One region of the Hymenobacter sp. genome, then DNA from elsewhere that is predicted to be linked to it. Evidence: riboswitches for the same ligand, from Rfam matches in the RefSeq annotation. Region 1 holds a riboswitch; each other region holds the start of a gene.
The links. Region 1 has a riboswitch for S-adenosylmethionine ahead of metH (methionine synthase). Riboswitches for the same ligand answer to the same signal wherever they lie in the genome.
Positions count from the first base shown of each region.

Region 2: another riboswitch for S-adenosylmethionine. It lies ahead of VF629_RS22410 (hypothetical protein); the one in region 1 lies ahead of metH (methionine synthase).
Region 3: another riboswitch for S-adenosylmethionine. It lies ahead of VF629_RS19670 (peroxiredoxin-like family protein); the one in region 1 lies ahead of metH (methionine synthase).
Region 4: another riboswitch for S-adenosylmethionine. It lies ahead of VF629_RS15295 (TonB-dependent receptor); the one in region 1 lies ahead of metH (methionine synthase).

Region 1 is NZ_DASVSI010000175.1:96,665-101,938, forward strand. It holds gene metH (methionine synthase) at 1-2,579, opposite strand, end outside; SAM riboswitch class I at 2,652-2,760, opposite strand; gene VF629_RS24775 (TonB-dependent receptor) at 3,101-5,274, shown strand, end outside.
Region 2 is NZ_DASVSI010000155.1:36,057-41,330, reverse strand. It holds gene VF629_RS22415 (LLM class flavin-dependent oxidoreductase) at 1-775, opposite strand, end outside; gene VF629_RS22410 (hypothetical protein) at 914-1,909, opposite strand; SAM riboswitch class I at 2,278-2,370, opposite strand; gene VF629_RS22405 (TonB-dependent receptor) at 2,461-4,368, opposite strand; gene VF629_RS22400 (acyltransferase) at 4,666-5,274, shown strand, end outside.
Region 3 is NZ_DASVSI010000140.1:421-5,694, forward strand. It holds gene VF629_RS19665 (O-acetylhomoserine aminocarboxypropyltransferase/cysteine synthase) at 1-1,031, opposite strand, end outside; gene VF629_RS19670 (peroxiredoxin-like family protein) at 1,116-1,781, opposite strand; SAM riboswitch class I at 2,139-2,255, opposite strand; gene VF629_RS19675 (LysM peptidoglycan-binding domain-containing protein) at 2,624-2,908, opposite strand; gene VF629_RS19680 (hypothetical protein) at 3,093-3,512, shown strand; gene VF629_RS19685 (erythromycin esterase family protein) at 3,659-5,274, shown strand, end outside.
Region 4 is NZ_DASVSI010000111.1:1,883-7,156, reverse strand. It holds gene VF629_RS15300 (APC family permease) at 1-1,011, opposite strand, end outside; SAM riboswitch class I at 1,365-1,461, shown strand; gene VF629_RS15295 (TonB-dependent receptor) at 1,949-4,978, shown strand; gene VF629_RS15290 (RagB/SusD family nutrient uptake outer membrane protein) at 5,151-5,274, shown strand, end outside.

The DNA.
Region 1 (5,274 bases):
TAGGCCGGCGAGATTTTCACAGCTGTGTGCAGGCGCGACGTGGTGGCACCGCCAATGAGCAGGGGCACTTTCATTCCGCGTTTTTCCATGGCCTGAGCCACGTACACCATCTCATCAAGCGAAGGAGTGATAAGGCCGGAAAGGCCAATAACGTCCACCTGCTGCTTCTGGGCCTCGTCCAGAATCTTTTCCAGCGGCACCATCACACCAAGGTCAATGATGTCGAAGTTGTTGCAGGCCAGCACCACGCCCACAATGTTTTTGCCGATATCGTGCACGTCACCCTTCACCGTCGCCATGAGGATTTTGCCGGCCGTCTGGCGGTCCGAACCTTGCTTGTCGGCCAAGAGGTACGGCTCCAGGTAAGCCACCGCTTTCTTCATCACGCGGGCTGATTTCACTACCTGCGGCAGGAACATTTTGCCAGCGCCGAATAGGTCGCCCACCACGTTCATGCCGGCCATCAATGGGCCTTCAATCACGTCGAGCGGACGGGCCAGCTCCTGGCGGGCGGCCTCTGTGTCTTCGTCAATGAATTCGGTGATGCCCTTCACCAGTGCGTGCGATAGGCGCTCCTGCACCGGCAGGCTGCGCCAGGCGTCGGCCACCACTTCCACCTTGCCTTTTTGCTTCACCGTGTCGGCGAATTCAAGCAGGCGCTCGGTGGCGTCGGCGCGGCGGTTTAGCAGCACGTCTTCTACCAGTTCCAGCAGGTCTTTGGGTACTTCGTCGTACACCGCGAGCTGGTTGGGGTTCACGATGCCCATGTCCAGCCCGGCCCGGATGGCGTGGTAGAGGAAGGCCGCGTGCATGGCCTCGCGCACCACGTCGTTGCCGCGGAACGAGAATGAGATGTTCGACACGCCGCCGCTAGTGAGGGCGCCGGGCAGGTTCTGCTTAATCCAGCGCACCGACTCGATGAAGTCGATGGCGTAGTTGCGGTGTTCCTCCATGCCGGTACCGACAATGAGGATGTTGGGGTCGAAAATGATGTCCGTGGGCGGGAAATCGATGCTCATCAGCAGGTCGTAGCTGCGCTGGCAGATTTCCTTGCGGCGCTCCAGCGTGTCGGCCTGGCCGTCCTCGTCGAAGGCCATCACCACCATGGCCGCGCCGTACTGGCGCACCGTGCGGGCCCGCTGCAAAAACACCTCTTCGCCTTCTTTCAGCGAGATGGAGTTGACGATGCTCTTGCCCTGCACGCACTTCAGGCCGGCTTCCAGCACGCTCCACTTCGAGGAGTCAATCATGAGCGGCACCCGCGAGATATCGGGCTCCGAGGCGATGAGGTGCAGGAACGTCGTCATGGCCTGCTCCGAATCGAGCATGCCTTCGTCCATGTTGATATCAAGCACTTGGGCGCCTTCCTCCACCTGCACGCGGGCCACCGCTAGGGCTTCCTCGTAGGCGCCGGTCCGGATGAGGCGGGCAAACGCGCGGGAGCCGGTCACGTTGCAGCGCTCGCCCACGTTCACAAACAGACTATCGGGCTTGATGGCAAACGGTTCGAGGCCGCTCAGGTGGGTAGCGGGCGGAATTTCAGTAGGTAGGGGGCGGGGCTTATACTTCTGGGCCAGGCGGGATAGCTCGGCAATGTGCTGGGGCGTGGTGCCACAACAACCACCCACCACCGTCACAATTCCTTCCTTCAAGTACTCTTCTACCAGCGCGGCAAATTCCTGCGCCGACTCATCGTAACCGCCAAAAGCGTTGGGCAAGCCCGCGTTCGGATACGCCGAAATGTGCACGTCGGAAATGCGGCTCAGCTCCTGCACGTATTGGCGGAGCTGGTCGGCCCCGAGGGCGCAGTTCAGGCCCACGCTCAGCAGCGGCAGGTGGCTGATGCTGTTCCAGAATGCTCCCACCGTCTGGCCGCTCAAGGTGCGGCCCGAGGCGTCGGTAATAGTGCCCGAAATCATGATGGGCACCTCGCGGCCGCCGTCATCAAAGAACTTCTGCACGGCGTAGAGCGCCGCTTTGGCGTTCAGCGTGTCAAAGATGGTTTCGATGAGCAGCGCATCCACGCCGCCGTCCACGAGGCCGCGCACCTGCTCCAGGTAGGCCGTGGCCAGCTCGTCGAAGGTCACGGCGCGGAAGCCCGGGCGGTTCACATCGGGCGAGAGCGAGGCGGTGCGGTTGGTGGGGCCCACGGCGCCGGCCACAAAGCGCGGCTTGTCGGGCGTAGAGTATTCGTCGGCCGCTTCCTTGGCCAGGCGCGCCGACTCGTAGTTCAGCTCGTACACCACGTGCTCCAGGCCGTAGTCGGCCTGCGCAATGGTGGTGCCGGAGAACGTGTTGGTCTCCACCATATCAGCTCCCGCGGCGAAGTACTCGGCGTGGATGCCCTTGATGATATCCGGCCGCGTGAGGCTCAGCAGGTCGTTGTTGCCGCGCAGGGGCTTGGGATGGTCGGCGAAGCGGGCGCCGCGAAAGTCCTCCTCCGTGAGCGGATAGCGCTGAATCATGGTACCCATGGCGCCGTCGAGAATCAGCAGGCGCTGGCGAAGAAGCTCGGAGAGGCTGTGTCGCGAAGCGGCGGCTTCGCGTTCCGGGGCGGCGGTGAGGGTGGCGGTGGGCATTTCTTTCGGATTGAGTAGCGGGCAAAATGCGCGTATCCAGAAAGAAACCCGAACACTAGGGTTCGGTTCCGGCTGGCATCTTCTTTCACCAAAAACGGCGGTGAAACGGGAGTTGGCACCTACTCGCGGTAGGTTGCCAAGACGTCATCGGGCCCGGTCCCTCTGTCTTTCTGGATAGCAGCGTAGGGCGAAGATACGGACGCCGCGATAATTAGCAGCGCCCAGGGCCACCAAAAGCCATAAGATGCTTTGGGTCAGGTACTCGGGCGATAACCTGGTTCAGTGAGTGAGAACGAGCTGGGTAAAGTGCTAAATATCGAAAATTTCACGCGTTCCAGTGTTGAGGTAAACACTGGGAAAGAGCGTGTTTTTTGGGCAGACGGTTTTGCGTGTTTTACCCCCTGAATCTCCTGATTCAACGAATAGAAGATATCTCATTGATGTTGCAACATTAATTTTGATGCTTCATTCTAGTTCAACACATTATCAGTTTAATGCAACACATTTATTCTGCCTTGGTTGTGGCAGCGCTGCTTCCGGCTCAGCCCGCGCTAGCTTCCCCCGCCACCGGCCCCCACCCTCGTCAAGCTTCTGCCAAGCGCAAAGCTGCCGCACTGCCCGACCCCGCCGGAAAAACCGTGGGCGGCGTAGTGTTCACCGCCGCCGGCGAGCCCCTGCCCGGCGCCACGGTTTTCATCAAAGGGACCTACATTGGCACAAGCACCAACCAGCTGGGCGAATTCAGCTTGAACGCGGCTTTCGACAAGAGCCCCGTCGTGCTGGTGGTAGCGTACGTTGGCTACGAAACGCAGGACTCCACGCTCACGGGCATCGACAACTCGTTGCGTTTTAACCTGGTGCGGAGCGCCACGCTGCTCAACGAAACGGTGGTATCCGCTTCGCGGGTGGAGGAAAACATCCTGCGGGCACCGGTAACCATCGACAAAGTTTCGGGCAAGCAGCTCGAGCGCATCAGCACGCCGGAAGTGCTGGCGGGCCTGGGCCAGCTGGCCGGCGTCGACGTCAACTCGGCGTCGATGCTGTTTACCAGCGTCAGCACCCGCGGCTTCAACACGGCCAAGTCGGAACGCGTGATTCAGCTCGTGGACTACATGGATACGGCGCTGCCGTCCCTGAACCTGAGCCCCGGCAACCTGGTGGGCATTCCGGAGCTCGACATGGAGAGCATCGAAATCATCCACGGCCCGGCCTCGGCCCTCTACGGCTCCAACGCCCTGAGTGGCGTGGTGCTGTTCAACTCGAAAGACCCGTTTGTGTACGACGGCCTGAGCGTGCGCCTGCGCGGCGGCGAACGCAACCTGCGCGACGCCCAGTTGCGCTACGCCAAGAAGCTAGGCAACAAGTTTGCCATCAAGCTGAACGGCAGCTATTTCGAAGCCCAAGACTGGCTTGCCAACAACTTCAACGCAACCAAAACTTCTGCGAACCCCGAAGGCTCGCCGCTGGGCTACGAGGCGGTGAACCGCCACGGCGACGACAACCTGCTGTTTTCGCGCGCCCTGAATCGCCCGGGCTTCGTGGTGAACTCCGAGCTGGAAGGCAAAACCGTGTACATGCCCGGTTTCTCCGAGCAGGAGCTGATTGCGGGCGACCAGAAAACCCGTTCCTACCGCGTACAGGGCGCGGTGTCTTACCTCATCAAAGACGACCTGAAGCTGACCGTGGAGGCCAAGCGCGGCGTGGGCACTTCCACCTACCAAAACCTGAGTCGTTTCCGCATCAAGGACTTGGGCACCAATCAGTATCGGGTCGAGCTGAAGGGCAACAATGGATTCTTCCGGGCGTATTCGACCGAAGATTTCACGGGTTCCAGCTACGAGCTGACCCAGCTGGCGGCCCAGTTGAATAACTCGCCCACCACGGAGGGCGGCACCACCAGCTACAAGAATCAGTACTTCGGGACGTACAACCAGGCCTACACCTTTGCGCGCAGCTCGATGTACCCCGGCGGCGCCCTGAGCCCGGCCGAGGCGCAAGCCTTCGCCCAAAAAACCGCCAATGGCACGGCGCTGAAAAGCACCGACGCCCGCTACGCAACCCTGCGCGACAAAATCATCAACGACGACCAGCCCGGCCGTGGCGCGGCGCAAAACTTCAACTCGTACCTGAACGACGTGAGCGGGCAGCGCGGCTTCCACCTCTCGGACTTCGGCACCGACCTGATTGTGGGCGCGGCCTACCGCGAGTACCGCTTGGGTTCGGGCGGCAAGCTGTTTTCGGACGCCAACGGCGAGCGCATCCGCAACTACGAGTACGGCGGCTACGCCCAGCTCACCCAGACGTTCCTCGACACGCGCCTGAAATTTGCCCTGGCCGGCCGCGTCGACAACTTCAAGAATTTTAAACCCGCTTTCTCGCCCCGCGCCGCGGTGGTGTACTCGGCGGGCGCCAACAAGCAGCATAACTTCCGCGCCAGCTACGGCCGCGCCTTCCGCAGCCCCTCCAACACCGACCAGTACCTGCGGTCGGACGTGGGCTCGTTTATCTTGCTGGGCAACATCGGCGAGGGCTTCAAAGGCTATGGCTTCACCAATGCCCAGGGCCAGAGCTACAATCCATTTACCACCCCGATTGCGGGCTTTGAAGTGTCCTTCGATAAGCTGCGCTTGGAGCGCGTGAGCACCGTCGAGGTGGGCTACAAGGGCGCCATCATCCCCAATGTGTACGTGGACGC
Region 2 (5,274 bases), on a different contig from region 1:
CCGACGATTTCACGTTGGTGATGCGGTCCAACTCCTTCTTCACGTCCTGCTCGTTGTCGCGCACAATGGTGTAACCGGCCACGCCGAACTTCATGGGCGGCAAGCCTTTCTGCTCGCGGCGGCGGCGCATGTCGGCAATGCGGGCCCCGATTTGCTCGGGTGAGTCGCCGTGCATCACGTAGCCGTCGCACTGCGTCGAGATGAGGTCTTTTGCCGCTTCCGACTCGCCCCCGGCATAGAGGAACGGCGCTTTGGCGGGCTTGGGCTGCAGAATGTTGTCGGCCACTTGGTAGTACTTACCCTCGTAGCTGAAATGGTCCTGCTTCCACACATTGGTCACCACGTCCAGCCATTCGCGGGTGCGGGCGTACCGGTCGTCGTGCTGCTCGAAGTGCAGGCCGTATTTAGTGGCCTCGTCGCGCCACCAGCTCGATACCACATTCAGCGACAAGCGACCGGGCGCAATTAAGTCAATGTTGGCGGCCTGCTTGGCGAGCAGCGCGGGGTTGTGAAAAGTGGGGCGTACGGCCACCATTATTTCCAGTTGCTCGGTCACAGCAGCCAAGGCCGCGGCCGTGCTCCACGCTTCGAGCGACGGGGCTTCCGTGCCCTTGATGTCGTTCAAATACAGCTCTGCAATCAGCGTAAGGTCGTAGCCGAGGGCTTCGCTGCGTTGCGCCAGCTGCTTCACGTAGTTCCAGTCGGTGGGCATTTGCTCGTCTTCCACGTTACGCAGCCAGCCCCCGAAAATGGGCATCCAATATCCGAATTTCATGTTAAGTAAGCCTAAAAGAACGTCATGCTGAGCGCAGCCGAAGCATCTCTACTGCGTGAGTACTTCACTTCGCTGCAACGAAGCGGGCGAGATGCTTCGGCTGCGCTCAGCATGACGTTCAGTTGTTATTATTTTGGATTAAGCAGTGGCCAGTTCGGACTGCACAGATGCGGTGGCGGAAGCGGGCAGTTGCGCTTCCAGGTAGTCCACGAAACGGGCGTAGGGGTCAAAACCTACCACGTTCACGGCATCGGCCACGAAGTTGGACAGGGCATTGATGTCGTAGAAGAGCACATCGCCGGTGCGGTCGTCGATGAGGTACTCGATGCCACCCACGTCAATTTTGGCGGCAGCCACGATGCGCTCAACAGCGGCAACCACCTCAGCGGGAGGCGTGAAGGCCTCTACCTGGATGCCTTTCTTGGGCGCTTCGGTCAAGCAGAACTCGGCCGACTGCTCCTCCGGAATCTGGCAGATTTCGGCCGGGCACAGGTTGAAGCTCTCGCCAGTGGTGTACACTTTCATGGCGTACAGGAACTTGCCGTCCAGCGTCTCCACGCGGTGGATGTTGCCGCCGCGGGGCGTTACGTACTCCTGTACCAGCGCGGTTTGGTCGATGCCGAGGTCAATCTGGTTGGCTTCCACAGCCGCTTGCAAGCCTTCCGGCGTGTCGAAGCGAATGATGCCCGCGCCGCTGCCGCCAATGTTTACTTTCACTACGATGGGGAAGCGAAGCTCCTTGACCGCGTCGATTGCGCGCGAGGCGTGATTAATCACAAACGACTTGGGGTACTTCAGGCCCAGTGACTCGAACAAAGAGAGCTGGCGGGCCTTGTTGGTCTCGATGGCCGTGGCCGCCGAACCGTTGATGATGCGCGTGCCAATGCGCTCGAGGTGAGTGGCATAGCCCGCGGTGTGGAATATACCCTGGCCGTGCCCGCGCAAGTAGGCCGAGGAACTCATGCGGTTCACCACGAGGCTGTAGCGGCTTTCCTTTTCGGCGGGGTTGAAGAGGTGGTGCGCGGCATCAATCTTCTCGTAGGGCAGCCCGCGACGGTCCAACTCTGCGAAGAGCGGCTTAAACCATTCGGGGTGCTCGAAATAGATGCCAATGGGCTTTTGCAAAGAGGCCATAAACTGGAGAGAATTAGAAGAAACTGAGTTAGAGAACAAAGCAGCCGCGAAAACGGCGCCCGGATAGTTCGAAATTGATTGAAACCCGCTGATGAAGTGTGGGATAAGTGCCGCGGACGAGGCAGCCGCGTGCACGCGTTTCTGCCAACGCTGGTAGCGTTACGTTTGGAATACCCACAAGCAGGAAAAGGGTGCAAGGCCCGCTAAGCGGACCTTCACCAACTCACCCCCGCGAAATCAGACGGAGACGTCGGTGCTTAAGCCAGACAACAACAACAGCCCATGCCGGCCGGGCGCACGGCTACGGCGCGGGCCTGAAACGAGGCGGGAGAAACGAGAAGGTTGTTGGCAGCGTCCACGGCAACTTGTTTTTATATGGTCAGGAATTGGCACCTTGCCCGCGGTTGCGGATGGTTGCCGGCGCATCTTAGAGCCTGTCTCTCAGCGCCTCTGTATAAAAACAATCCTTTGGGAGAAAGAATTGATGCCGCAAAGGTACGGCACACTCGCCCGATTTTTCCAAATCGGTAGCTAGGAGCATTTACGCGGCTCTATTTCCGCAGGGCCAGCCGCACGCCGCCCATCAGCCAGCGCGTGGGCATTTGGGCACCCAGCAAGTCCGAATATTTTTCGTTGAACAGGTTCTGCACCTGCCCCGTGAGCCACAGGCGCTGCGGCAAGATTGCGGCTTCCAGCCGGGCATTGAACACGGCGTATTCCGGCCGCTGCACCCGGCTGATGGCCGCTACGGCGTTGGCATCGCGCTGCTTCCACAGCCCGCTGAAGCTCGCATTGACGCGGTTTGACGTGATGCCGACCGTGCCGGACACCACGTGGCGGGCAATGTTGGCCAGGTACTGCGAGGCAATGCTTTCGGCATTGGTCACCTTCACCAAAGTGTAGCCCAGGCTGCCATCAAAACGGGTTTTGGGCGTGAACTGGTGGGCATACGTCAGCTCGGCTTCAAGGCCACGGGTGGTGACATCGAACAGGTTTTGGGCAAAGCGGTAGGTGCTGGCGGCGTTGAGATTGGTGAGGCCGCTGGCTTCGATGACCTGCGCACCGGGCGTCGGCACGTAGTCAATCTGGTTGTTGCCCTTCCGCAGGAAACCAGTCAGCTTGGCAGTAAAGCCCGGAAATGGGCGGTAGTCAGCCCCCATTTCGTAGTTCGTGGTCCGCTCCGCTTGCAGGGCGGCATTGCCCACGTTGAAGCCATTGGGCACAATGCCAGGCCGGCCATTAGCATTGTAGCGCTCCGTGAAATCGGGGGCGCGAATGGCCCGGCCGATGGCGCCCCGCACGGTGAGGGCCTCTCCTATTTGCTGGCTCGCATTGAGTTGGGGCACTAGTTCGGTGCCGTAGGCTTGGTCGTGGTCGACGCGCAGGCCCCCGGTTAGGGCTAGGCCGGCACTTGGCGTCACGGCCACCACGCCGAAGGCGGCGTAGTGCCACTGCGCGTGATTGCCGCGGTCGTTGCTTTCCACCGCACGGCGGTCGGCTTGGCCGCCCAGCGTGGCGCGCACTTTGTCTCCAACCTGCTGCTGGTGGCTCAGCAACACGTTGGTGTAGTGCGTGAGGTGGTCGCTGGCCACCGACGTGGGCGTGTAGAGGTAATAGTCGGTGCCGCGGCTGGTCGACACTTGCGCTTCGGTGCGGGCGCGCTCGTTGTGCTGGTAGCTGAGCTGGCCTTGGTACCAGTTTTTGTTGGTGGTTTCGCGGGCCAGGTCGCCGGCGTTAGTGGTGTAGAAAAACTGGGCGTTGTAGTCGCGCCGGTCGAGGCTGGCGCGGGCAGCCAAACTCAGTTTGGACGTGATGTCGTAAGCGGCCGAAAGGGAATACGTTTTAAGATTGGCATCGCTGCGCTGGCTGCTTGGCGCACCGCGCAGCTGGCCGTCAGTGGTGTTCAGCAAGATGCCACCCCCCACGCGCAAGCCGTTTTTAGCCAGAAAGCCGCCCGTGTTGGTGTGCCATAGGTTCCACTCACCGCGCATGGTAGTGCTGGTGAGTTCGGCCTCGTCGCGGCGCTCGGTGGCGGCAAAGGTTTTGGTAACGATGTTGATGACGCCGCCCACGGCATCGGGCCCGTAGAGAGCCGCCCCAGCCCCACGGATGATTTCAATCTGCTCAATCTCGGCCGGCGTGATGGGCAAGTAGGCCCCAAAGTGGCCCGTCAGCGGGTCGTTCAGTCGCATGCCGTCCAGCAGGAAAAGCACCTGGGTGAAGGTGCTGCCGCGCAGGCTCACGTCGGCTTGCGCGCCGAAGGGGCCGCGGCTCTGCACTTCCAATGCGGGCAGGCAGCGCAGCAAATCGTCGAGCGAATTCACCGGATAGCGCGTAATGCTGGCGCCGGAAATGACCGTCACGGCGCGCCCGGTTTGGTTCAGGGGCTGGCTGAGGCGGGAGGCGTATACGGTGACTTCGCGCAGGCTGCGGCTGCTGTCGGCCGGTGTTTGAGCCAAGGCCTGTGGTGCTTGCGCAAGCCCCTGGATAGCCACCAAACAGCTTACGGATAGTAATCGGAACATGAAAACCACTTCGGAATGAGAGAGCAAAACTACATAGGCCTTGTCGGCGCGCCTGCTCAACCACTCGCGGCCCCACGGTAAAAAGCAGGGTTGTGAAGGTTTGCTACAGCAGTAGTGTCAGTCTGTGAACGGCTTAGCAAGCAGCCGAGGGGTTGAGATGGCTCCCGGCAGCGCTTGCTGCATGCTTACCAGCGGCCAACTAGCCCGCGGCAAGCAGTAGTTTGCGGCATTATGCCAGCTCCCGCCCCCGCTGCGCCACCCACCGCACGGCCTTACTACCCGGCTCTCACTGGCTTGCGGGCCATTGCGGCCTACCTGGTTTTCTTCCTGCATTTCCGGCCCCCGGTGGCCGAAGGAATCCAAAACATTTTCAGCCAATTTTATGTAGGTGTGGGCATCTTCTTCGTGCTCAGCGGCTTTGTTATCGCAACCCGGTACCTGGGCACGGTGCAGGTTACCGCCGCGTGGTGGCGGCGCTACCTCTGGCGGCGCGTAGCCCGCATTTACCCGGTCTACCTCTTGTTGAATGGCGTGCTGCTGGCCTACCGCTACTGGCCCGTTCCAGCGGGCCAAGCAGCCAACCGTGCGCTGCTGTTTTTCTTAAGCCAAACGCTGCTGCGCGGCTTTTCCAGCACGCTCAAGTACGTGGGCATCCCCCAGGGGTGGTCGCTGACCGTGGAGGAATGCTTTTACTTTTCGGCCCCGGTGCTCCTGCTGGCCTGGCAGCGGTGGGGCCTCCGCGGCGCAGCAGGCTTTGTGGCCGCCACGGTGGGCTTAGGCTTGTCCCTGACGTATCTCTGCATGGGCCGGGCGGAGTTACACGGGCTTTTTGGCTCGTAT
Region 3 (5,274 bases), on a different contig from region 1:
CGCTTCAGGTATTTCTGGGCCAGGGCGTGGTAAGGGCTGCTGGCCAGGCCGGGGTAGTTCACGCTTTCCACCTGCGGGTGCTGCTCCAGCCAGTTGGCAATTTTGAGGGCGTTTTCCACGGTGCGCTCCACGCGTAAGCTCAGGGTTTCGAGGCCGATGAGCAGCTGGAAGGAGTTGAATGGGCTGATGGCCGGACCAAAGTCGCGCAGGCCTTCTACTCGGGCGCGGATAATGAAGGCGATGTTGCCAAACGGCCCGCCCTTGCCAAACACGTCGTTGAACACCAAGCCGTGGTAGCCTTCGCTGGGCTCGGTGAACTGCGGAAACTTGCCGTTGCCGAAGTCGTAGGTGCCGCCGTCCACAATCACGCCGCCAATGCTGGTGCCGTGGCCGCCAATCCACTTCGTGGCCGACTCCACCACAACGTGCGCGCCGTGCTCCAAGGGCCGGAACAGGTAGCCACCCGCGCCGAAGGTGTTGTCCACAATCAGGGGCAGGTCGTGCTTGTTGGCAATGGCCGCGATGGCCTCAAAGTCTGGAATGCTGAAGCTGGGGTTGCCAATGGTTTCCAGGTAAAGGGCCTTGGTCTTGTCGTCAATCAGCGCTTCAAAGCTGGCCGGATTGTCGCCGTCGGCGAAGCGAGCCTCGATGCCCAAGCGCTTGAACGCTACCTTAAACTGGTTGTAGGTACCGCCGTAGAGGAAGGCCGTGCTCACGAAGTTGTCGCCGGCTTGCAGGATGTTGTTCAGGGCAATGAACTGCGCCGCCTGGCCCGAACCCGTGGCCAACGCCGCCACACCGCCTTCCAAGGCCGCCACGCGTTGCTCAAACACGTCGGTGGTCGGATTCATCAGGCGGGTGTAGATGTTGCCGAACTCCTTCAGGGCAAATAGGTTGGCGCCGTGCTCGGCGCTCTTGAACACGTAGGAAGTAGTTTGATGGATGGGCACGGCGCGCGAACCGGTCGTGGGGTCGGGCTGCTGGCCGGCGTGGAGTTGCAGCGTTTCGAAGTGCAAGGGTTGTGCAGACATGGTGGTTGAAGTGAAAAAGTGAATAGTTGTTGGGTGTTTAGCTGCGGCACAACCTGCTAACAGGCGGCGCAACTGGCAATTAGATTAGAGCCGGGTAAGTGCTTCCAACAGCACGGCCGGGTCGGGGCGCAGCTTGAAGTTGGCCTCGGTGGCGGCCCAGGCCACGCGCCCGTTTTGGGCAATCACGAACGTGCCTGTCAGGGGCAGCTCGCCGCTGTCGTCGCCGTTGTAGGCGGCCAGGTCGATGCCCACGCCGTGCAAAGCGCCGTACAAGGCCTCGCCCACCTGGTAGGCCAGCCCGTACTGCTGGGCCACGGCATTGCCCACGTCGCTGAGCACCGGAAAGCGCAGCTCTTTTTCTTCGGCCGTGAGCCGGGTCAGGTCCGGTGTTTGGGGCGAAACGGCCACCAGCGTGGCTCCGTACGCCCGAATTTGGTCCAAAGCTTGGTTGTAAGCCCGCAGCTGCACGCTGCAATAGGGGCACCAGTTGCCGCGGTAAAACACCAGCACCACCGGCCCCGAAACCAGCAGCGAGGCCAGCGAAACGAACCGGCCCGCAGCATCGGGCAACGCAAAATCGGGAGCAGTCTGGCCGACGCGGAGGCTGCGCTGGGCCAGGCCCGTGGCGTGCACGGCGGCAATGCCGGCATCGATGGTGTGGCTGGCGTCGGCGGGGAGCACCGTGGCCAAGTGTTGGGCCGTAGTGGCCAGTTCGTGCTGAAACGAAGAAGTTGCGGTGGACGTGGACATGCGCAAGCGAAAATGAAGAAAAGGGAGGGACTTCTTCGCGGGTCTACTCGGCGTTGCCAGTAGCTCAAGCACTTGCGGCTGGCTCTGGGCGTAGCCAGAAGCATCGGAGCAGCCTGTAAGCCGACGCGACCAATCGGCACGCTTCAGCGTAAGGGGATTCCCACGAAGAAAGAAGGGGTTAAGCCGAAATCAGCTTAGCAACAACACGGACGACAACAGCATATTCGCATTCGCGCGGGGCACGAAGCATGCAATAGGCCGCCTTGGGCCAACACGAAAAAGTCCGAAACCAAGGCGCGTGCAGCCGGGGCAGTCGGACTAAAAGAAACGTAAGCAGCAGAGTTTTCCATGGCACTCGAGTCATATGTCCCGCCGTGGTCGAAACCGCCGGTGGGTAGGAATTGGCACCTTTCGCATAGTGGAGGGTTGCCAGCGGGTCAGGGAGCCTAGTCTCTCGCCGCTTCTGTATAAAACTTATAAACTACTCGCCGTTAGCGAGGAGTACCGGGTAGGTGAGGCAAATGTACGCGAATAATTTTTTTATGGGCAAGCGGTGAGCTACGTTTTTTCAAAATAGCCGGTCATGCAGAGCATCTCGCTGGCGCCGCTTGCCATCCTGAGCGCAGCGAAGGACCTTGTCGAACACCAACCGTCATTCCACGGTGAGAAGGTCCTTCGCTGCGCTCAGGATGACAGACGGTTGAAGTTACTACCCCGAGCGAGATGCTTCGCTGCGCGCTGCATGACACTAAGCCAGCCATAAATCGAGCGAAACCATAAGACACAAAAAAGCCACCCTGAAACAGAGTGGCTTTTCTCACCTTTTTTCTGCAAAAAAGTACCTAGAGACTAGGTAGGGTCAACACCTGGCCCACTTCAATGTGGTCAGGGTTGGTGCCGATGATGGCCTTGTTGGCCTCGTATATCTGATGCCACTTGGCCGCGTCGCCGTAGTGGTTTTTAGCAATTTTGGAGAGCGAGTCGCCGCTCACTACGGTATATGAATCACCGGAAGCCGCTGAATTGTTTGCGTTTCCGAAAAAATCGGTAGCGCCGGCAGCCGGTTTTGCCGCGGGCTCTACGGGTTTTTGCTCGCCCTTGTCGCTGAGAAAATCAAGTAGTCCCATGGTTTGGTTCAGTTTGAATGAAAAAGAGAGTAAAAAAGTTCGTCTGCGAGCAGGCTAACAGGGGCCATATACGGGGGAGTTAAGGCGGGGTTACGCTCCCAACTCTTTTGCGCATTGGCCGTAAGCCGCCTAGCCCGTCCTGCGGAGCTTGTTCTTCATTCTTTCACCTTTACTTCTTGTGCCCATGAAACCTCAGTCAATCTTTTCGCTCCGTTACGTTGCCAGCCTGCTGGTTCTGCTGACCTTGTTTGCCACCGCTTGCGGCAGCGACAAAGGCAAGGTAGAAGGCGTAAACATGCTGTATGGCACCGACAGCAAAGTTTGGAAAACTGCTAAAGAAACCGATACAGCTGGCGACAAAGTGAAGCAAACCGACGCGCAAAAGCAAGAGGAGTTGCGCATTTTTGCCAACGGCACCTACAACATGACCGGCGCCACCGGCGCCATCTCCGGCAAATACACCTTCGACCAAGCCGGCAAAACCATCACCATGACGCCCGACGGCGCCACCACCAGCAACACCTTCAACGTGGAAACCCTCACTGACGACAAGCTCACGCTGAAGTCGGCCGACGGCGCCGCTCTGATGCTGGAAGCTGAATAAATAGCTTTCGACTAACGCGTTACGAAAAACCCGAACCCTTGTGGTTCGGGTTTTTTTGTGCGCAACGCATTCAATGAATGGTTAGAGTAGCTTGCAGCCTTTCGAGCCAACTGCCACTCTTTGTTCACACTTTTCTTCTGCCATTCGTGCGTACTGCTTTTCTGTTGTTGCTCGCTCTTATTTTCGGGTGGGCCGGCCCTGTGCCCGCCACAGCCCAATCTACCACGCCGCTGCCGGTGCACGCGGTGCGCAGCATCAGCCCAGCCGACGCTGATTTTCGAGACTTGGAGTTTTTGACCCAGGAAATAGGCGGGGCGCGGGTCGTGATGCTCGGCGAGCCCACCCACGGCGAAGGCAACGTATTCGAGGCCAAAATCCGCCTGTTGCGCTTTTTGCAGGAGAAAATGGGGTTCACCACGGTGGCTTTTGAAAGTGGTTTTTACGACTTGCACCGGGCGCAACAGGCGCTGGAAGCGGGCACGTCGGCGCAGGAGGCCATCGGCAACAGCGTATTCAACATCTGGACCAGCACTCAGGAATTTCAGGCGGTGCTGCCGCTGCTGGGCAAAGGCAAGCTCCGCGTGGCCGGGTTCGACCCGCAGCTGAGCGGGGGGTACGGCGGCGACGTGGTGGACGAGCTGCAAGCGTTTCTGGCGTCGGAGAAGGGCGCGGCGGCCCTGAACTATGACTACCTGGACGAAGTCATCAGCCTGATGGCCGACCAGTTTATGTTTCCGCCCACCGGCCGCTTGGCTGATTTTGAGCGGGAGGTGGCCAAGACCGCGCGCCTGCTCGACAAGCCCGCCGCGGGCACCGACGCCCCGCGCCGCGCCGAGGCCGCGTTCTGGCAGCAGAGCCTGCGCAGCCTGCTGGCACAGGCCCGCGACTACGCCACCCACGACCCCACTGCCAAAGACGAAGCCGAGTTCAAAGCCACCGACAGCAACCCGCGCGACGCGCAAATGGCCGATAACCTGCTCTGGTACCTGCGGGCGCACCCGCAGGAAAAGGTGGTTTGCTGGGCCGCGCTGCCGCACGTGGCCAACCGGGTAGAGGTGCTCGGTGCCAGCGAGCTACAGGCATTCCGGCCGATGGGCCGCGCCGTGAAAGCGGCCCTGGGAGCCGACCAAGTTTATGTATTGGGCACGCTGGCGGGCGGGGGTAGCTACCAAGCCCGAAGCGTGTTGCCCGTGCCCGTCCCGGCCGCCGGCACGCTGGAAGCCGAACTGCTGGCCCAGCCGGCCGACCACGCTTTCGTGAGTTTGAAGCACGACGCGCCCGGCCGGCAGCTCACTACCTACGCCTTCCAGTACCAGCCCCTGACGGGCCCCTGGAGCGAGGTGGTGGACGGTTTCCTGTTTTTGCGAAGCGTAAACCCGCCGCACGGCGCGCAGTTTGCGGCGAGCCAGCAGGAAGTGGCAGCCGATACGGCCGTGACGGCGCGCCCGGCGGCTTCGGTCCTAAACCCGGCGACGCGGCCCCGGCGGGTGAGCGCGGCCCCCACTGGCCAAACCTTGCGCGGCACCGTGCTCGACCGCAAAACCGGCCAGCCGGTACCCTACGCCTCGGTTTCGGTGCCGGACCAGGGCATCGGGACGGTGGCCGACGGGCAGGGCCGCTTCGCGCTGAAGGTGAACGGGGTGGGGCCGCTGCAAGTCAGCAGCGTGGGCTACGGCCCGGCGAGCGTGGCCGTGCCCGCCGCAGGGGCCGCCGCGCTGCTCACGGTGCGGCTGGCGCCGGCCGCCTACGAACTGCAGGGCGT
Region 4 (5,274 bases), on a different contig from region 1:
CTTGAGCGCCGCCGACACCAGCAGCGCCACGTGCGGCGTGCGAAAACGCGGGTGTAAAGCGCCAAAAAAGGCCGGAATCTGGCCTTGTTCGGCCAACGCAAACAGCAGCCGCGGGCCCGTGAGCATCAGGGCATTGAGCGTGCCCAGCGCCGTGAGCATGGCCGCCCCGGCAATGAACGCCGCCCCCGCCGGGCCCATGAACTGCTCGCTGGCGTTGGCCAAGGGCCGCTGCGAGGTGGCTAGGCCCGGCAGCGTGCCGATGCACACCACCTGCACCAGCAAAAACAGCAAGGCCACCGTGGCAATGGCGGTGAACAGGGCAAAGGGTACGTTGCGTTGCGGCTGTTCGATTTCACCCGCTGGAATGGCCGCCACATCGAACCCCGAAAAGGTGAAAATGAGGAGCAGCACCGCCCCCGAAAAGCCCGCGTAAGTGGGCGCCACAGCAAACGAAAACGCTTGCCAATCAACGAAAAATAACCCCACCCCGGTGAAAAATACTAAAGCCAACAGCTTGCTGACGGTGAACAAGTTGTTGACGCGCGAAGCCGTGCGTACGCCCACCAGATTGACGACCGTGAGGCCACTGATTATGGCTGCCATGAGCGCTGCCCGGCCCACTCCCGCGCCCACGCTGGGCCAGAAATACGCGGCGTAGTCGACAAACAAGTTGCAAAGCGCGGCGAAGCTGGCCAGCCGGGAAATCCAGAGCATCCAGCCCACTTCGAAACCCACCAGCGGCCCAAAGGTCTGCCGGGCGTAGAGGTAGGGGCCGCCGGTGCCATTGAAGCGGCTGCTCACCTCGGCAAAGCACAGGATGATACCGGCCACAATGGCCGCACTTGCCACGTAGGCCACCAGGCTATAGGCCCCGACCAGCGCATAAATCTTGGACGGTAGGCCCAGGATGCCGGCCCCGATGGTGATGTTGACGATGAGCGCCACGAAGTCCCAGCGGCGGATACCGCGCACGAGGTCAGGCCGGGAAACGGCCAGTGGAGTAGGGGGCATGGAAACGAAAATACGATTGGAAAATGGGCGCCTGCGGGCAGGGCTACGCGGGGTTAGGCGGCGGCGGGGCCACAACAACAGGTGCGATTTCCAATCAATTTCTCGTTCAAAATGGGAGTGTATGCAGGCCCGTTGAAATTTTTTTCCGTCGTGTGCAAGGAGGTTCTGCAAACGGTTCGAGTTGGGACAAATATAGGCACCAGCGCTTGTGAGACAACTTTTGGCCCTTTCCCCCGCAATGGCTTTAAAGTGGAGGATAAGCGCTGCGAGAAATAAAATTCGGGCTTTTTATTAGGCTTTGAGAAAAATGTTGCTTTACATTTGCAGCACAATTCCTTCAAACCAAAGAATTGTTTTTATACAGAGGCGTGGAGAGACAGGCTCGACGAAACGCCGGCAACCAACGGGGCTAACCCTCCGAAACGGTGCCAAGTCCTGACCATATAAAAACAAAAGCCATGGACTTTTCGCGTCCCCTCCCCGCTTTTCCGACTGCCCCTTCAGCCGTACAGCATGGCTGTTGTTGCACGTCGAGCATGCCCGCCTGTATGCGGCGGGCCGGCCGGGGCTGTTGAGCGAAGTGCTCTTTCATTTTCCTGCCGGCCTCACGGGCTGCCGCGGCTAAGCCATAGCCGGGTGCCGCATGGGCTGTTGTGCCTGCGCGGCAGCTGTTCGCCAGCCTCCCAGCGCCTGACCTTCAATGGGTAGGCGCGGGCTACCTCTCATTTTCTGGGCAAAACCTGCGGCTTGGGGCCGGGCGTCGTTGTGCACAAACGGCGGCTCACCCTCGCCGCCGAACGCCGCGACCCCCACGCTCCTGGTGCACCGGAGCACGTGCGGACGCGGCCCATGGGCCCAGACTTTTCACCCTTGGGCCCGCTTGTGTCCCGCCAACGCGCGGCTGGCCCGGCCCCTCCACCCCCAACTCTTGCTTCTCATGAACACCAATACGCTTCGGCGGTCGCTCTTTCTCCTGCTGTGGGGAGGGGCCACCGCCACCAGCCACGCGCAAACGGGCCCCGAGCCCGTGGTGCGCGGCACCGTGACCGACGCCAGCAGCCACACGCCGTTGCCCGGCGTGACGGTACTCGCCAAAGGCAGCACCGTGGGTACCACCACCGACGCCAACGGACAATTTACGCTCCCGGCAGCTCCCGGCAGCGCGCTCGTTTTCAGTTTCGTGGGCTATGCCCCCAAGGAAGTAGCGGCCGCCACGGGCCCCCTCGCCATCGACCTGGCGCCTGATTTGCAGGAGCTTGCGGAAGTGGTGGTGACGGGCTACAGCGAGCAGAACCGCAAAACCCTGACCAGTGCCATCAGCTCGGTGCGGGGGGACGAGCTAAAGAACATTCCGGCTGCCAGCCCCGACCAACTGTTGCAGGGCAAGGCGCCCGGCGTGCAGGTTTCGGCCAACTCGGGCGTGCCGGGCGGGGGCATTTTCATCCGCATCCGGGGCAGTAATTCGGTGAACGCCAGCAACGACCCGCTCTACGTGGTGGATGGCGTGTTCATCAACAACACCAACCTGATTGCGACGGGCCTGGGCAACCAGGTGTCGAGCAACCCGCTGGCCGACCTCAACCCCTCGGATATCGAAAGCATCGAAATCCTGAAAGATGCCAACGCCACGGCCATTTACGGTTCGCGCGGGGCCAATGGGGTAGTGCTCATCACGACCAAGCGCGGCAAGGCCGGCGACAAAACGCGCATCACCTTCAACACGTACCACGCGCTGTCGGAGGCGCCCAAGCAGTATAAACTGGCCAGCGGCCCCGAACTGGCCGCGCTGGAAAACGAGCGTTTTCTGAACGACGGCGGCACTCCGGCCCTGGTGCCGTACCGCCCTGCCGCCTCGGGGGGGCGCGGACTGCCGGAGGAGCAGCCGACCTACGACCGGCTCTCTGACGTGTTCCGCACCGCCCAAACGCACAGCTACGAGCTGTCGGCCGCCGGCGGCTCCGGCAAAACCCAGTTTTACATCGGGGCGGGCTATTTCACGCAGGAATCGGTGGCCAAGCCCAGCGCTTTCGACCGGTTCAGTTTGCGCGTCAACCTCGACAACTCGGTGACGGACAAGCTGCGCATTGGCACGAGCACCGCGCTGAGCCGCACGCACCGCAACGTGAGCAGCAACGACAACAACCCCGTGGGCGTCATCAACTCGGCCTTGTTCACGCGCAACAACCTGCCGATTTATAACCCCGATGGTTCTTATGCGAAGTACGGGTCGTTTGATAACGCCCAGGCGCTCATCAAAAACCTGAACAATGACGCGGTGGGCACGCGCGTGATTTCGAACGTGTACGGCACCTACCAGTTCGGCAAAAACCTGACTTTCCGCAGCAGTTGGAGCATCGACTTCAACGACATGTACGAGAATAACTTCAACAACACGTTGATTCTGGCGGGGCAGCCGCGGGGCACGGCCTCGTCGTTTCTCTCGCGCGACATTACCCTGCTCAACGAGCAGACGCTGAACTACAGCGTGAACTTCGGCGAAAACCATTCCTTGCAGGCGCTGGTGGGCAATACCTTGCAGCGCAACACCTTCCAGCGGACCAGCCTGGCGGGCCAGCAGTTTCCGGGCAACGACTTGACCACCATCGCCTCGTCGGCCACGCAAACGGGCAGCTCGTCGCGCTCGCAGGCCGGGCTGGTGTCGTTTTTTGGTAAGGCCACTTACAGCTTCAAGGAGCGGTACACGGCTGATGTGAGCGTGCGGGCCGATGCTTCCTCGCGCTTCGGGCGCGACAACCGCTGGGGCTATTTCCCGGCCGTGGGGCTGGGCTGGCGCCTGGGCGAGGAAAACTTCATTCAGGACCTCGGCATTTTCCAGGAGTTGAAGCTGCGGGCCAGCATGGGCAGAACCGGTAACCAGGCCGGCATCAGCGACTTTGCGGCCCTGGGCCTGGTGCAAGGCGGTGCCAACTACCTCGACCTGCCGGGCACCGCCCCGCTGCAGCTGGCCAACCCCGACCTGAGCTGGGAATCGACCCGGCAGTGGAACGTGGGCTTGGACGCGGCCGTGCTGAAAAACCACTTGGTGCTGGAGCTGAATTATTACGACAAGTACACCTCCGGCCTGTTGCTGAACGTGCCGGTGCCGCGCAAAACCGGTTTCTCGTCGCTGGTCGAAAACTTCGGCGCCGTGAGGAACAAGGGGGTTGAAATTCAGGCCACGGCCAACTGGCTGCCCAAAGGCGCGGTGCAGTGGAGCACCACGGTCAACGTGGCCCGCAACGTGAACAAGATTGAAAAGCTGGCCGCGCCCATCACCACGGGCTCGCGCGACATTTTCCGGCTGGAGGAAGGCGCGCCGCTCTACTCGTTCTGGCTGTACAAACAAACCGGCGTGAACCCCGAAAACGGCGACGCTCAATACGAAGACGTGAACGGCGACGGGCAACTGACCGTGGCCGACCGCAAACTGGTGGGCAACGCCTGGCCCGACTATTTCGGCGGCGTCACCAACTCGGTCAGCTACAAGGGCATTGACTTCGGCTTTACGCTGAACTTCGAGCAGGGAGCGAAAATCATGAACATGAACCGCTTCTTCCTGGTGCACGGCGGCACGCAGAGCAACATTGGCTACCTGAGCGAGCAGCTGGAGCGCTGGCAGCGGCCCGGCGACGTGACCGACATTCCGCGCCTCACCACCAATCCGACCAGCAACAACTACGGCGGCGTGGTGCAAAACCTCAGCGACCGGTACCTGGAAGACGGCTCTTTTGTGCGCCTGCGCACCCTCACGCTGGGCTACACCGTGCCCGCCCCCCTGGTGGCCAAAGCCCGCCTGAACTCGCTGCGGGTGTACGCGCAAGCCGCCAACCTCTTCACCATCACGCCCTACTCCGGCCTCGACCCAGAGGTGAACTCGCAAAGCGGCGTGAGCAACACCAAAAACTTCGACTGGGCCACGGTGCCCCAGCCCCGCACGTTCCAGGTGGGCGTCACGGTCGGACTCTAACACAACTGATTAATTCACAGAACGGTGTAGCGACGCGTATTCGCGTTTCGGCATTAGTAAGGGGTAAAGCCTGGATAATGCTCAAAAGGTGCGGGCGATGAGACGCGAATACGCGTCGCTACAGCAGCCAGGTGCCACCTCAGTTCTGGATTTTCCTTAGCCATTTCCTCAGATGAAAAAGACCTTATTTCGTTTTCTGTTGGCATCCCAAGTTGCGGCGGTCACGCTCAGCCTGGGGGCTTGCTCCGACCTGCTGGAGCCCACGCCGGTGCAGCAGCTGCCCGACGACCAGGCCA